Regions from separate parts of the Mesorhizobium sp. URHB0026 genome, predicted to be linked through region 1. Evidence: riboswitches for the same ligand, from Rfam matches in the RefSeq annotation. Region 1 holds a riboswitch; the other holds the start of a gene.
What was found. Region 1 has a riboswitch for thiamine pyrophosphate ahead of thiB (thiamine ABC transporter substrate binding subunit). Riboswitches for the same ligand answer to the same signal wherever they lie in the genome.

Region 2: linked by a shared signal. The riboswitch ahead of ACVWWD_RS25760 (YkoF family thiamine/hydroxymethylpyrimidine-binding protein) and the one ahead of thiB (thiamine ABC transporter substrate binding subunit) in region 1 are both predicted to bind thiamine pyrophosphate.

What each region holds. Positions count from the first base shown of each region.
Region 1 is NZ_JBSSCN010000001.1:1,119,016-1,126,681, forward strand. Features, by position in the region: gene ACVWWD_RS05655 (M48 family metalloprotease) at 1-1,349, opposite strand, end outside; gene thiQ (thiamine ABC transporter ATP-binding protein) at 1,580-2,356, opposite strand; gene thiP (thiamine/thiamine pyrophosphate ABC transporter permease) at 2,349-3,968, opposite strand; gene thiB (thiamine ABC transporter substrate binding subunit) at 4,047-5,045, opposite strand; TPP riboswitch at 5,089-5,203, opposite strand; gene ACVWWD_RS05675 (thiamine diphosphokinase) at 5,290-5,949, shown strand; gene ACVWWD_RS05680 (ABC-F family ATP-binding cassette domain-containing protein) at 5,951-7,666, shown strand, end outside.
Region 2 is NZ_JBSSCN010000001.1:5,245,824-5,253,489, reverse strand. Features, by position in the region: gene ACVWWD_RS25780 (glycosyltransferase family 39 protein) at 1-163, shown strand, start outside; gene msrA (peptide-methionine (S)-S-oxide reductase MsrA) at 335-853, shown strand; gene ACVWWD_RS25770 (formyltransferase family protein) at 1,397-2,248, shown strand; gene ACVWWD_RS25765 (hypothetical protein) at 2,308-2,616, opposite strand; TPP riboswitch at 2,890-3,003, shown strand; gene ACVWWD_RS25760 (YkoF family thiamine/hydroxymethylpyrimidine-binding protein) at 2,994-3,602, shown strand; gene ACVWWD_RS25755 (ABC transporter permease subunit) at 3,672-4,427, shown strand; gene ACVWWD_RS25750 (ABC transporter ATP-binding protein) at 4,424-5,191, shown strand; gene ACVWWD_RS25745 (ABC transporter substrate-binding protein) at 5,184-6,200, shown strand; gene ACVWWD_RS25740 (methyltransferase family protein) at 6,409-7,095, shown strand.

The sequences.
Region 1 (7,666 bases):
GACCCCATGGTCTGTCCCGGCTGCACGGTGAGCACGCGAATATGCAGTGGTTTCAGTGCCGCCTTCTCGGCGGGGCTGAGGATGCGGAAGGAGCCGCTGACCGAGCGCGCCACCGTTTCAAGCGAGGTGCTGGCCGAGGGGGCGGCCGTCAGCAATCGGTAGACCTGACCGCCGGCGCGGATTACAGCGATGTCGAACTGCCAGCCTTCGGCGCCTGCATGCGCGGTCGCCGCCTCATTGCCGTTGATGGTTTCCTGCTTGACGGTGCTGTCGTCGAGGCCGGCCACCCAGCCGCTTCTGATATAGTCGGTCAGGGCGCGATTCTTGTCTATCGAAACACCGTCGAAGCGGATCGCTATATCGCCGGGGCCGGTCGCCGTCACCGCCGCCGCCGAATTGTCGATGATGAAACCGTCCGGCACCGTGAACGACACGCCCAAGCCTGGATGCAGGAAGGTTTCACCGCGCACATAGCCCTCTTCCGGTGTGTCGCCGTAAAGCAGGCCGTCTATGCCGGCGAGGAAGGAATCGCGGTCGCGTGTACCGAAGCCGGGCGCACCGAACTGTCGGGCGTGACGCTGTGCCAAATCGATGCGTTGCGGCGTGTTGGGGTGCGTCGCCAGGAAGTCGAGGCTGGCGTCGGTGGCGCCGCTGATCGAGCGGAAATCGGTATAGGCCGACATCGACTGCAGGAAGCGGCCGGCGGCATAGGGATCGTAGCCGGCTTCGCCGATCGACTTGATACCGATGGCGTCAGCCTCAAGCTCCTGGTTGCGCGAGAACTGCGCCAGCCTGAGCTTGCCGCGGATAAGTGCAGCCTTGGCGGTCGGGCTGTCGCCAAGCACATCGGAAACGACCTTGGTCGCCAGACCTTCCTCGGCCTCCAGCTGCTGGCGCTGCAGCCCATGATTGGCGGTGACGTGGCCCATCTCATGCGCGATGACGGCGGCGAGCTCGGACGAATCATTGGCCAGCGCCAAGAGGCCGCGCGTTATGTAGAGATAGCCGCCCGGCAGCGCGAAGGCGTTGACGTTGGGCGAATTGAGGATGGTGATGCGGTAGGTCTGGGTCGGGTTCGCCGACACCACGGTCAAATTGCCGACCACCTTGGCCACCATGCGTTCGAGCTTGGGATCTGAATATTCGCCGCCATAGGTCGCCAGGATGCGCGGATGCTGCGCCTTGGCGAGTTCCGCGAGCTTGTTGTTGGCGGCGACATTGTCGACCGTGATCGGCTTGTCGGATGGCTGGAAGCCTGATTCCTGCACTTCCGGAGGCGTGAACATCTGGCAGCTTGCCAGCGCCACGGCAAAGCCGGCCAGCGCCATAAAGCGCGCCAGCGGGTTCATTCGTAGCCTGTCAACGCCGATCGCCAGAACGGCTTCCTTTCAGGTCCCTGCGCATGACCACATGCGCAAAACAAAACTGCTACAGTATCCGTCACGCGCCCCTCGAAGCATGCGGCGGAAGCTGTAGGCAAATCACGGCCTGTGCCGGACCGGTATCGGGCGGACCTAGCCACACTACTCCAGTCATGGCAAGCAAGCGCCACATCGCGTCGGGCCGGTTTGAGCGTAAATTATGTCCGCTTCCGGGCAATATCTCGTGATAAAGCACCCCCGCCACCGGCTCCGATATAGCGCCGGAATGCCTCCGGACCAGCCCCGGCAAAGAAATCATCTGCCGTGCCGATAGCGGCGACGGCGCCGTTCTCGAGAAACACCAGCCTCCGAGCGATGCGGCGGGCATCTTGCGGCTGATGCGTGACGAACAGTACCGTCATGCCACGCTCGGCATGCAGGCCGGCAACGAGGTCGAGCATATCGTCTCGCAAGGAGGGCCCAAGCGAAGCGAAAGGCTCGTCGAGCAGCAACACCGGGCGGTCACGCACCAGCACGCGAGCCAGGGCGACGCGCTGGCGCTCACCGCCGGAAAGTTCGCGCGGCAGCCGCTTCTCCTTGCCGGCAAGGCCGGTGCGCGCAAGCGCATCGGTGATCGCAGCGCGGTCGGCTTCGGCTAGCCGCAACGATGGCGAACGGCCGAGCCCGACATTCTGCTCGACGGAAAGATGCGCGAAAAGGTTGTTTTCCTGAAAAACCATCGACACCGGCCGCGTCGCCGGTGGCGCGGTGCTGACATCGGCCCCGCCGATCAGCACGCGGCCGGATCGCGGCGGCTCGAACCCGGCCACCAGATTGAGCAACGTCGACTTTCCGGAGCCGCTCGGTCCCATGATGGCGGTGATTTGCCCCGCCGTGAACTCGGCATCGAAGGCGAACAACGCCTCGCCATAGCTGAACGAAACCTTGTCCAGCCGCACCGAAACCCCTTTGCCGCCACCCGCCTCGTCAGACATTGCTGGCCGTCTCCTTTCCCAGCCGGTCCGCCGCCAGCACCAATCCCAGGCAGACAAGGCCGAGCAGCAGCGCCAAGCCGGCGGCGTCCTCGGTTCGGTAGCTGCCCATGCGCGCCAGGAGAAGGTAGGGCAAGGTCTGCACGGAATCACTGCCGAACAGGGCGATGACGCCGAGATCGCCAAGCGACAGTGCCATGGCGAAGGCAAAAGCGGTGGCCACCGGGCGCCGCAACGTCGGCCGGTCGACCAACCACAGTCTTGACCAGCCGGAAATTCCGAGCTGCGCGCAGAGCCGCTCGTGCCGCTCGCTTGCCGCATCATAGGCGGGACGGATGGCGCGCAGCGCAAAAGGCATCGCCATGACAGCGTTGACGGTGACGACCATGAGCGGGGCGATGGCAAAGACATCGCCGACATGGCGCAGCAACAGGAACCAGCCGGCGCCGACGACGATCGGCGGCACGACCAGGACGAACCCAGCGCCGGTATCGGTGGCCTCTTCGAGCAGTGTCCTTGCCCCGAAGCGGCGGTTCGACGCCAGCGCCCTGCGCGCCATGGTCAATGCCAGCGAAAGCATCACCGAAAGCAATGCCGATAGGAAAGCGAGTACAGCACTGGTCAGCGTCGCCTGACGGACACTGGCCTCACCGGCAAGCCGGCCGAGGTCGGCGCCAAGTCCGGCCGCCACGGTCGCCACCATCGGCCCGGCGACGAAGAGCAAGGCCAACACGATGAGCGTCGCGTTCAGCCAGGCTTCAGTCCTGTTGACGGAGAGGTAGCGGCGCGGCGCGACCGGCAGGTTGGCGTCGCCGACGACGTCGGCTCCGAGCCGGGTCAACGTCAGCACCACGATGAAGGTCAAGGCGATCTGCAGCAGTGTCAGCGCAACAGCCCTCGCGGGATCGAAATCGAAGCGCAATGCCTGATAGATGCCGACTTCGAGCGTCGTCGCGCCCGGCCCGCCGCCGAGCGTCAGCACGATGGTGAAGGATGTGATGCACAGCATGAAGACAAGTCCGGCGACACCGGGCAGCGCAGCACGCAGCGTCGGCCACTCGATCAGCCGGAATGCCGGCCGCGCCCCCATGCCGAGCTGGCTCGCCAGCCGCCATTGGTCGGAGGGAATGGTCTGCAGCGCCTCGAGGAGCAGACGTGTGGCCAGCGGCAGATTGAAGAAGACATGCGCGACGAGAATGCCGGACAGGCCATAGATGCCCGGCCAACCCTGGCCGCCAGCCCAGTTGAACAGGCCCGCGAAATAGCTGGCGCGGCCATAAAGCGCCAGGATGCCGAGCGCCGCGACTATCGCCGGCAGCGCCAGCGGCACGGCGAAGAGCTGCAAGATGAAGGCACGGCCGAAAAACCGTGGATGCCGCGACAGCGCCCGCGCCACGAACAGGGCCGGCCCGACCGAGAGCAGCGTCGACAGGGCCGCTTGCAAGAGCGTGAACCGCACGACCCGGAACAGGTAGGGATCGAACGCGGCCCAAGCGCCGGAAAAATCGCGAGCACCTTCCACAAGCAGCCCCGCAAACGCGCCGCCGATCAAAATGGCGATGGCGGCGAGCCCTGTGATGCCGGCTGTGACGCGGGTATCAGAGCGGGTTTGCACGCCGCACCATCAACGATTGGGTGAAGCTTAGGGAGCGTCGCCGTAGAGCGTTCATGTCACGAAATTAGCCCACAAAAGCTACTTGCTCATCACCGCCAGCCATTCATCGACCCAGGCCTTGCGGTTGGCCGCCACCTCCTCCGGGCTGAACAGCAAGGTTTTGGTCGGCTTGACCAGTTTGTCGAAGGCGGGGTTGAGCGGCTTGTCGGTCTTGCCGGCCGGGAACATCCAGTTGGTCTCGGGAATGGCGTCCTGGAATTTCGGTCCGGTCATGAAGGCCATGAACTTTTCCGCTAGCGGATTCTTGGCGCCGGTCGTGGTGATGCCCGCGACCTCGATCTGCAGATATTCGCCTTCCTCGAACGACGCCGCCTGATAGCGCTCGGTGTTCTCGGCGACCATGTGGTAGGCTGGCGAGGTGGTGTAGGACAGCACCATCGGCGCCTCGCCCTTGGTGAACAGGCCATAGGCCTCGCTCCAGCCCGGCGTCACGGTCAGCACCTTGGTCTTGAGCTTGGCCCAGGCCTCGGGCGCCTTGTCGCCATAGACCGCCTTCACCCACAACAGCAGTCCGAGACCGGGCGTCGATGTGCGCGGGTCCTGGATGACGATCTTGTCGTCGGCGCTACCCTCCACCAAATCCTTCAGGCTTTTCGGCGGGGACTTCAGCTTCTGGGTATCGTAGACGACGGCGAAGTAGCCATAGTCGAAGGGAACAAAAGTACCGTCGCTCCAGCCACCCGGCACGTTGACGTCCCTCACTGCGCCATGTGGCGCGAACAGGCCCGAGGCCTTGGCATCGGCGGTGAGATTGGTGTCGAGACCGAGCACGATGTCGGCCTTGGTCGAAGCGCCCTCCAGCTTGACGCGGTTGAGCAGCGCCACGCCATCGGCGACCGAGACGAACTCGAGATCGCAGCCGCATTCTGCCTCGAATTCCTTCTTCACCACGGGACCGGGACCCCAGTCGGCGGTGAAGCTCTCATAGGTGTAGACGGTGAGCTTGTCCTTGGCCAAGGCCGGCCCGGACAGGGTCACTGCCGTGGTGGCGATCAGAGAATATAAAAGCGTGCGCATCGGCGCCTCCTTCGTTTGCGTTGAAAGGAATTGAGGCGTCGGAGTGTCCGAAACGTCTAATCCCTCCGCCGGTACAAACCGGATCAGGTTCAGCGGGTTGGCGAGACTGCCTCTCAGCCGGCCCGCGAAATTCGCGTCCGGCACCCCGTTAGAGCGTTTCGACACATAGGCCGGGCCGATGACCCGCGCAAGTGGGACTTTGCCGCCTTCCGTTTCCGGTGCCGGGCTGGTAAGGCGACGGGATATGAGCATATTCACCATCCTGCTTGGCGGCGATCTCATCCGCACGCCTCGGCTCGACCGCCAGGTCGAAGGCTCGCGCGTCATCGCCGCCGACGCCGGCATTGGCCATGCGCGGATGCTGGGCCTCGTGCCGGAACTGTGGGTCGGTGATTTCGACTCGGTTCCGGCTGATCTGCCCGCCGACCTCGCCGCCGTGCCGCGGCAAACCTTCCCGGCGGAAAAGGACAAGACCGACGGAGAACTGGCGATCGCGGCCGCACTGGAGCGCGGGGCGACCCGCCTTGTGCTGGCGGGCGCATTCGGCGGCAAGCGCGCCGACCACGCCTTCCTGCATCTGACGCTTGGCCTGCGGCTGGCCGAGGCCGGAATGGATGTGTGTCTGACCAGCGGCGCCCAGGAAGGTGTTCCCTTGCTGCCCGGTAGGGCCGGCTTCGATTATGCCGACGGCACGCTGTTCTCGATTCTCGGCTTCTCCGAACTCTCCGGCCTGACCGTCACGGGCGCCAAATGGCCGCTCGACAAGGTTGAGGTGGCATTCGGTTCGTCACTGACCATTTCCAACGAGGTCAAGTTCGGCAAGACCGGGGGCCGCCTCGACATCGCGCTCGGCCATGGCCGCGCGCTGCTGCTCGCCCATCCCTATCCATTGCCCGAAAGCTGACATGGCCCCGCCTCTTCTCAATCTCGACGGGATAAGACTGACCTTTGGCGGCGCGCCACTGCTCGACGGCGCCGCCTTGACCGCTTCGGCCGGCGACAAGATTGCGCTGGTCGGCCGCAACGGATCCGGCAAGTCGACGCTGCTCAAGATCGCCGCCGGCCTGATCGAGCCACAGGACGGCGAGGTGTTCCGCCAGCCTTCGGCGACGGTGCGTTATCTGCCGCAAATGCCCGACATGGACGGCTTTGCCACCGTGCGCGCCTATGTCGAGGCCGGGCTCGGGCCCGCCGACGATCCCTACCGCGCCAGCTATCTGATGGAGCATCTCGGCCTGTCGGGCGAAGAACGGCCTGGCGACCTGTCCGGCGGAGAGGCCAGGCGCGCCGCGCTTGCCCGCGTCATGGCGCCTGAGCCCGACATCCTGCTTCTTGATGAGCCGACTAACCATCTTGATTTATCTGTCATTGAATGGCTGGAGGAAGAGCTCATCCGGACTTCCTCGGCGCTCATCGTCATCTCCCATGACCGCCGCTTCCTCGAGCGCGTGTCGCGCGCCACAGTCTGGCTCGATCGCGGCCAGACGCGCAGGCTGGACAAGGGATTTGGCCATTTCGAGGAATGGCGCGACCTAGTACTGGAAGAGGAAGAGCGCGAGCAGCACAAGCTCGGCCGCCAGATAGTGCGCGAGGAGCACTGGCTGCGCTACGGCGTGACGGCGCGGCGCAAGCGCAACATGCGGCGCCTCGGCGAGTTGCAGACCATGCGCCAGCGTTTTCGCGGCCATCGCGGCGCTGAAGGCACCGCGACAATGGTGGCAAGCGACGCCGCCGAATCCGGCAAGCTGGTGATCGAGGCCAAGAACATCGAGAAGAGCTTTGGCGACCTTACCGTCGTCAGGGGCTTCTCGACCCGCATCCAGCGCGGCGACCGCGTCGGCCTTGTCGGGCCGAACGGCGCCGGCAAAACGACACTTCTGAAGATGCTGACCGGCGAATTGGCGCCGGACGTGGGTTCGATACGGCTTGGCACCAATCTGGAGATCGCCACGCTCGACCAGAAGCGCGAGGCGGTCGACCCGCAAGAGACGCTGGCGCAATATCTCACCGACGGGCGCGGCGAGAACCTCGTCATCAATGGCGAGCAGCGCCACGTCGTGTCTTATATGAAGGATTTCCTGTTCAAGCCGGAACAGGCCCGCACACCAGTGCGCGAGCTGTCCGGCGGCGAACGGGCGCGGCTGATCCTGGCACGCGTGCTGGCACGGCCTGCAAATCTTCTGGTTCTCGATGAGCCGACCAACGATCTCGACATGGAGACGCTGGAACTGCTGCAGGAACTGGTCGCCGGCTTTGCCGGCACCGTCATCCTGGTCAGCCACGACCGCGATTTCCTCGACCGCACCGTGACCAGCGTGATCGCGCCGGATGGCGGCGGCCGCTGGGTCGAATATGCCGGCGGCTATTCCGACATGCTGGCGCAGCGAGGCGGCACCAGGCTTGACGACCGCAAGGCGCGCGCCAAGGCGGAAGCCGGCGATGCGCCGACACCGGGCAAGAGCGATCCGGCGGCGCCAAAAGGGCCGGCGAAGAAATTGTCGTTCAAGCAGAAGTTCGCGCTGGAGTCCCTACCAAAGAAGATCGAGGCAGTGACCGCGTCGATCTCGCGGCTGGAGAATAACATCGCCGACCCGGCCTATTACGAACGCGACCCGGCCTCG
Region 2 (7,666 bases), 4.1 Mb from region 1:
GTCAAGGCTGCTGGCATGGGTGGACAATATCCCGGTCAAGACCGTTCTTTTCAACTGGTCGCGCGAGGCACCGCCGGTGGCGATCAGTTTTGCCGTGGTTCCGCCAGGCACGCGACATCTGCCGGCTGCCGCCAGCAGCCGGACCCGGCATCCGCGCAGCTAGGGCGAACGGCTTCGTGCGATCCTATTCCCTATAATACAACCGGACGACCGCTCGTCTGACTGGACGAACCAGGCAACAGTGCCCATTTATGGCGCTATCCAAGTTTGTTGCCGCGCAATTCCCGACGGAGAGCCGCTACACTTCCGGAATTGCCTTTCAAGGAGACGTGACATGGCGACTTCGAGCGAACGTGCAGTGCTTGCCGGCGGTTGCTTCTGGGGCATGCAGGATTTGATCCGGCGCTTCCCGGGAGTCCTTGCCACGCGGGTCGGCTACAGCGGCGGCGACGTGCCGAACGCTACCTATCGCAATCATGGCACGCATGCCGAAGCCATCGAGATCACCTTCGACCCGGCGAAAATCAGCTTTCGTCAGCTTCTGGAATTCTTCTTCCAGATCCATGATCCGACGACGCGCAATCGCCAGGGCAACGATGTCGGCATGAGCTATCGCTCCGCAATCTACTACACCGATGAGGAGCAGAAGCGTGTGGCGGAGGACACTATCGCCGATGTCGACGCCTCCGGCCTGTGGCCCGGCAGGGTCGTCACCGAACTCGCGCCGGCCGGAGCGTTCTGGGAGGCCGAACCCGAGCACCAGGACTATCTTGAGAAATACCCCAACGGCTACACGTGCCATTTCGTCAGACCAGGCTGGAAGCTGCCGGTTCGTGAAAAGGCGGTTTCATAAGGTTCACCAGCCGTTTTGGCCGCAGGTGGGGTGTAAACGCTCGTCGATTGCCAGGGATCATACGCATAAAGAGGCTGTTGGCCGCCGTCCGGCGGTTGACAGTTGGCTGCGTTGCTGGCCAACTGTGTAGGTTGATTGATCATTGGGGATTAGCATGAGGAAGATTTACGAAAAGCCGGTGTTGGTGAAGCGGGAAAGACTCTCAAGTGTTGCGGCGGGACCGCTTTCTTCCAAGGCAGCCTGACCGGCCTGGCTGGCTTTCGGGCCTGGCTGGCCGAGTTGTAACGGTGATCGAATTGCTGGCGCGGGGACGCTATGTCTTGCCCCGCTGGGCTTGAGAAGATGATTTCTTCCGAACCTGCGGCACTCGCCGGGCAACTCAATGCAATTTTCATCCTGGATGTTTCTGCTTATACCGGGCCGCTGCTTTCCGGATGGATCGAGGCGGGAAACCGTGTTGGTGCGATCATCGTGCCTGGTTTTCAAAGCCCGTCCAGAGGCTTCAGCATTGGCAATTTTCGGCGCAGGCTGAGGCGCCGGCTTTTGCTCAGACGCTATCTCGGCAACACGCCGGTAAAGCTGATCGAATTCCGCCGGCCTTACGACTGGAACGAGCTTGGCCGGCAACTGCCTGACATCGCCGCGGATGTGCTGATCTGCTTCGCTTTCCCGGCCTTGATCCCACAGCAGTTGCTCGACCTCTTTCCCAAGGGCGGGCTTAATTTTCATCCGGCACTGCTGCCCAACTATCGGGGGCCGCATCCTCTCCATCGTCTTGTCGCGGATGGCCAGCATGCCGTCCATGGCGGCGTGACACTGCATAAGATGTCGGCCAATTTCGACGACGGCGACATCCTCGGACAAGTGCCGTTCACGGAAGCAGACTGGGCATCGCGGCGGGATTTGGAGGACAGCGTGGCGAGCGCGATGCGCCGGTTGGTGCGTGAGGTGGCGCCAGCCTATTGCAAGAATTCGGTGTCGGGGATGCGGCAGCCAACCGGTGATTTCGTCTGGGCTCGACTTGGGCGGGCCCACATGGCGATTTCGTCTGACATGTCGATCGGGCACGTTGCCCGGATGTGGCACGTATTGGGCGCTAAACCCGGTATCTATCTGGATGTCGCCGACCGCCAGATCAGGCTGGCCTTCCAGGTCAGGCGACTGGGTCCGCCAACCGGAAAGGGTCCGGTAAGGCGATGGGGGACGGTGGAGTTCGATCTTGCCAATGGCCGGGTTCGGCACCTCACCTACGGGCGCCTGCTCAAACGGCTGATGGAAATATATGCCTCGTTCGCACGCCCGCGGGCCGGCAAACCGTACGCTGAATTAAGGGTCTTTGGCCGGGTGGGTAGTGAAGCGGCACCAGAGCCGGCAGCGGGTAGTCGCGGACACTGAATCCCAATAATGGGAACCGCGGAAACTGCTTCCGCGGTTCCCATTATCGCGATGGCAAACTACTTTCCGCAGTTGTTGTCGTTCACGGTCGGCGCGGTGGCGTTGCCGTTGGCGTCCGTCTGTGCACCCTGCGGGTTGGTGGGGCAATTCTTGTCCGCATTGGAATTCATGTCGCCCGGCGTGGTGGTCGTGCTGTTGGTCGAGCCCGGATCGATCGTACTGGGCGAAGCCGGGGTGCTTGGGTCCACAGTGACGGACTCGCCGCTGCCGCCGGACCCATCCGCGCCGGCTGCGCTATTGCTTTGCGCCATGGCGGATGTTGCAAGGGCAATGGTGAAGGCCGAAGCCGCGAGGATTTTCATGAACATGATTTGTCTCCATTTCTGTGAACTCGTCGCCGGGAGCGGTGCACGGTTTCGCGGAAATCATGAACCGCTCTATCTCTTGTTCTGACACAATCCCGAACGGAAAATTGATCCTGGAATCGCGTCCAGCGACTGGTGGGACAACCCCTCGAAATGGCGAAGGTTCCAGACAAATTTCCGCGCCGGCGATGTCCAATTGCCCTGACGCTCGAGCAATGCTTTGGCGCGGCTTGCCAAGAAACAGCTTCCCCAACCGGCCGAATGATGCTCTAACGCGCCTATCCACAGGGGTGCTCCGTACGGTCGGGGCTGAGACGGGGGCGGCAAGCCCACAGACCCTACAAGCTGATCTGGGTAATACCAGCGGAGCGAGGCGGGCGATGTTTTCAGGCGCACAGGTTTCCCTATATCCAATGGCCGACGATTTCGTCGGCGTCATTCTGGGCGCGCTCGGCGCGCTCGATCCGTACCGCGACAAGCTCAGGATCGAGACCGACGACATCTCGACCTTGCTGGTCGGGCCCCCCGAGGTGTTATTCCCTGCGCTGCGCGACCTTTTCGTGGCCGCGTCTGGCAGCGGCAGGCATTGCGTGCTGTCGGCCACCATTTCGCGTGGCTGCCCAGGCGAGCCGGACGATCCGATCTGCCGCTCCGACACGTTCGGCGGACCTGCCGGGCCACTCGGCCCGCGCAAGCAAGCCGCCATCACCGCGGTGCGCGGCGCGCCGGCCACTGGCCAGCCGGCGGCGGCGCAGTTCTCGCTCTATGTGATGGGTACTGACGACCACATGGACGAAATCTATGGCTGCATAGATTTCCTGAAGCAGTCCGGCGTCTACGATCGCTCCAAGAATTTCTGCACCAAGCTGCGCGGCGATGCCGGCGCGATCTTCTCGGCCCTCGATGAAGCCTTCTGCCGCTTCGGGCCCGGCGCCGGCCATGTAACCCTCGATGTCACGGTCTCGGCCAACAGTCCCACTGCCGTCTGAACGCTCGTGGTCTCATCGTCATTCAACCCGCGTAACGTCGCGGGCTTCTTCGCCAAAACAGCGCCGGCCGTGATATCGATCAGTTTGGTGCTAGTGGCCTGGGAACTGTACGCAAACATTTCCGGCATCAAGCCGACGGTTCTGCCGGCGCCCTCGCGCGTCTTCGAACAGGCGATGCTCAATCGTGAAGCATTGGTCGACAACGCCGTTCCCACGGTCCGCGCCACGCTGATCGGTTTTGCCTGTTCGCTCAGCGCCGCCTTCGCGCTGTCGATGCTGGTCGACTTCTTCCAGCCTTTGCGGCGCGCGCTGTTTCCCATCTTCATAGTCAGCCAGACCTTGCCGCTGGTCGCCATCGCGCCATTGGTGGTGCTGTGGTTCGGCTTCGGGCTGACGCCCAAGATCGTGCTGGTGGCGCTGGTCACCTTCTTCCCGATGCTGGTCGCGCTGGTACAAGGCTACGAGGCTACCGAGGTGGAGATCGGTCAGATGCTGCGTGCCATGGGAGCAGGGCGTTGGCGTGTTTTCATGCTGGCACGATTGCCTTCGGCGCTGCCTTATTTCTTCGCTGGCCTCAGGATCTCCATTACCTATGCCGTCGTCGGCGCCATCTTCGCCGAATATGCGGGCGCGGCCAAAGGGCTGGGCATCTACATGCTCAACGCCAAGAACAATTTCCGTCCCGACCTGGTGCTAGCCGCCGTCTGCGTCAGCGCAGCGCTCACCCTTATCCTGTTCGGGCTGACGATGCTGCTGCAGCGTCTTGCCGTGCCCTGGGAAGGAGCCGTTGGCAGGCAAGGCGCTGGAAAAGGTCCAGAAGCATGAGCCGGCTCGAACTGCGGCATGTTCGCAAGGTGTTTGGCGGGCTCGATGTGCTCGCCGACATTTCGCTTCGTGTCGATGCCGGCGAATTCGTCTCGATCCTTGGACCTTCGGGAGCCGGCAAGTCGACGCTGTTTCAGCTTCTGACCGGCGCCGAGCATGGCGAGGGTGAGATGTTCTTCAACGGCGTGCCGCTCGACGATCATGGCAGGCATTTTGCCTTCATGCCGCAGCGCGACGCGCTGATGCCGTGGCGGCGCATTCTCGACAACACCACGCTCGGGCTCGAGGTGCAAGGCGTCAGCCGCAAGGCGGCACGGACGCGTGTGGCTCCGCTGTTTGCGGAGTTCGGGCTTGCCGGCTTCGAGTGGCACTTTCCAGCGCAGCTCTCGGGCGGCATGCGCCAGCGCACGGCGCTTTTACGCACCGTAGTGCAGGAACGCGATATGTTGCTGCTCGACGAGCCGTTCGGCGCGCTCGACGCCCTGACCCGCGCGGCCATGCAGCGCTGGCTCGAACAGATGTGGCGGCACCACCACTGGACGGCGTTGCTGATCACCCATGACGTGCGCGAAGCCCTGTTCCTGTCCGACCGCATCTATGTGCTGTCCGCGCGGCCTGCCCGGGTCGTGCGCGAGATCAAGGTGCCGCTGCCGCGCCCGCGCGATCCCGCCAGCGCGGCCACGCGGCAGGCCGAGGCACTCGAGGTCGAGATTCTCGACATTTTGCTCAACCCCCAGCCATCCAAAGGACATGACCATGACTGACTTGACGCGCAGGCAAGCCCTGCTGCTCACCCTTGCCGGCAGCGTACCGCTGATCACCGGATCGAGCCGCTCCTTCGCGGCAACGCGGACGGTCACAGTCGCCCTCGACTGGACGGTCAACACCAACCACATCGGCCTGTTCGTCGCCCGCGATAAGGGATTTTATCGGGAAGCCGGCCTCGAGGTCGACATCCTGCCCTACAGCAATACCGGTGCCGGCGCGCTTGTCGCCAACCATGTCGCCGATTTCGGGATCAACGGCACCATCAGCCTGTTCACCCAGAAGACCGCAGGGGCCGATTTAAAGGGCGTCTATGCCGTCGTGCAGTCCGAGACAGGCCGGCTGGTGTTCAATGCCGTGCGCAGCGAGATCAAAAGCCCGAAAGATCTAGATGGCCTGACCTATGGCGGTTTCGGCAGCGCCTGGGAGACGGCGCTGATCTCGACCATCATCCGTCACGACGGCGGCAAGGGCGATTTTGAGACGGTGACGCTGGGCACTTCCGCCTACGAGGCGCTGGCCAACGGTTCGGTCGACTTCACGCTCGAAGTGTCGACCTGGGAGGGCGTCGAAGCCGAACTCAGGGGCGTCAAGCAGCGCAGTTTCGTCTATGCCGACCATGGCGTCCCCGACGAGCACACGACGCTTATCTCTTCGAGCGAAGCGTATCTCCAGGCGAACCCCGAACTGGCGTCGTCCTTCATCAAGGCAACGCGGCGCGGCTACCAATTCGCCGTCGATCATCCAGGGGAGGCCGCCACGCTGCTGATAGCCGCCAACAAGGATGCCCTGACCAATCCGGCCTTGATCCACGCCTCGTTGAAGGCACTGATCGAGGGCTATTATCTGCGCGGGCAAAGCGGTGCCATCGGGACGTTGGACACTGCCAAGATGGAAGCGATCGGCAACTACCTCTTCGCCGCCGGCATTCTGCGCGACGCCGACGGTAAGGTTCTGCCCCAGATCTCGGATTTCACTGGGTATTTCAGCAACACATTTCTGGGGTAGCTGGCCAATCCCTAAGGAGAGGATCGACTCGGGCGGAACCCCTTCCTGGCGATCCTCGAAGCGGAGACAATCCGCACGGCCGTGCTTTGCGTCTCGCATGCCTTTCGGCGGCGCAGTTGCCGTTCTGATGCCGATAGATCTTGTCGGTTAACCACCCAGCAATGGTTGCGTGCAAAGGTCCCCCCGAGGGATCATTGGGGTTCTTGCCTTGCTTACACCAAAAAGCGAAACGCTTCAGCGCGCCAACCAGGGCGGGATGATGTCCGAAGCGCGCAAGCGCGAGATCCTGGCCGACTTGCGGGAAGGCTTCTTTCGCATTTGTGCGCTCGCATGCGCGGGGCTGTTTGTGTACCGGGGCGTGTACCACTTCGTGCAGGACCCCACCCGGCTCAATATCGCTTTGGTGGCGGTTTCCGAGACGCTCAGCTTCACCTGGCTGCTGCTGTCGCGGCGGCCGGTGACGCGTGACTGGAGCCCGCTTGCGGTAGTCGCTTCGGTGACCGCCAGTTTTGGTGTCGCCTTCATCACCATGGAACGAGGCATCCCCATCATCCCCATCTATGTCGCCGCGCCGCTTCAATTCATGGCGCTTTGGTTCGTCATCTGGGGAAAGCTGTCGCTGGGTCGTTCCTTTGCCATCCTGCCCGCCAATCGCGGCGTGATGACCGGCGGTGCCTATCGCCTGGTGCGGCATCCGATCTATGCCGGTTACCTTACCGGCCATATCCTCTACCTGCTGTCGGCCTTTTCCTTCTACAATCTCGCCGTCTATGCGGTTGTCACCTATCTGCAGGTGTACCGCATTCTGCGCGAGGAGGCCTTGCTTGCCGCGGAGCCGGAGTACCGCTCTTATATGGAGCGCGTGCGCTATAGACTGTTTTACGGGATATTCTGAAGGCCAGACTGTCACGCGAGAGTGGCCAGTCCTGTTTGATCCAGGGTTAGCCAACAAGGATCCTTAGCGTCCAGTGGTCCGGAACTGCTCCGCAGGTGAGGTGCTGTATTTTGGCTGTCAGGTAGCAAGCAGCCTGGCAGCAAATCATCGGCCGTCCAGCAGCTAGGCTCGGCGCGTCGGTCGGCGGCAGCAATGGCGTCAACGCAGGAGCCGGCGCCAATATCGGTGGTTCGGGCGGCATCAACGCCGGGCTCGGTGCCAATGTTGGCGGAACCGGTGGCATCAATGCGGGGCTTGCCGGCAGTGTTGGCGGCGCCGGCGGCATTGGTGTCGGGGTGGGCATTGGCAACGGAACCAATCCCAGCAATCCGTCGAACCCGAGCAACCCATCCAATCCCAATCACCCCAACGTCCCGGGTATCGTGGCCCAGATGTCAAGCTCGCAGGTGACGCGCATGAAGAAGCGCTGCGACGATGTCCTCAGCAGCGAAGGGACCTATGACCGCGACTTGCGGCAACTCTGCCTGCTGATCGCACGCCGCTGAGGCTGAGGGAGGTTGCGGACCCAGCC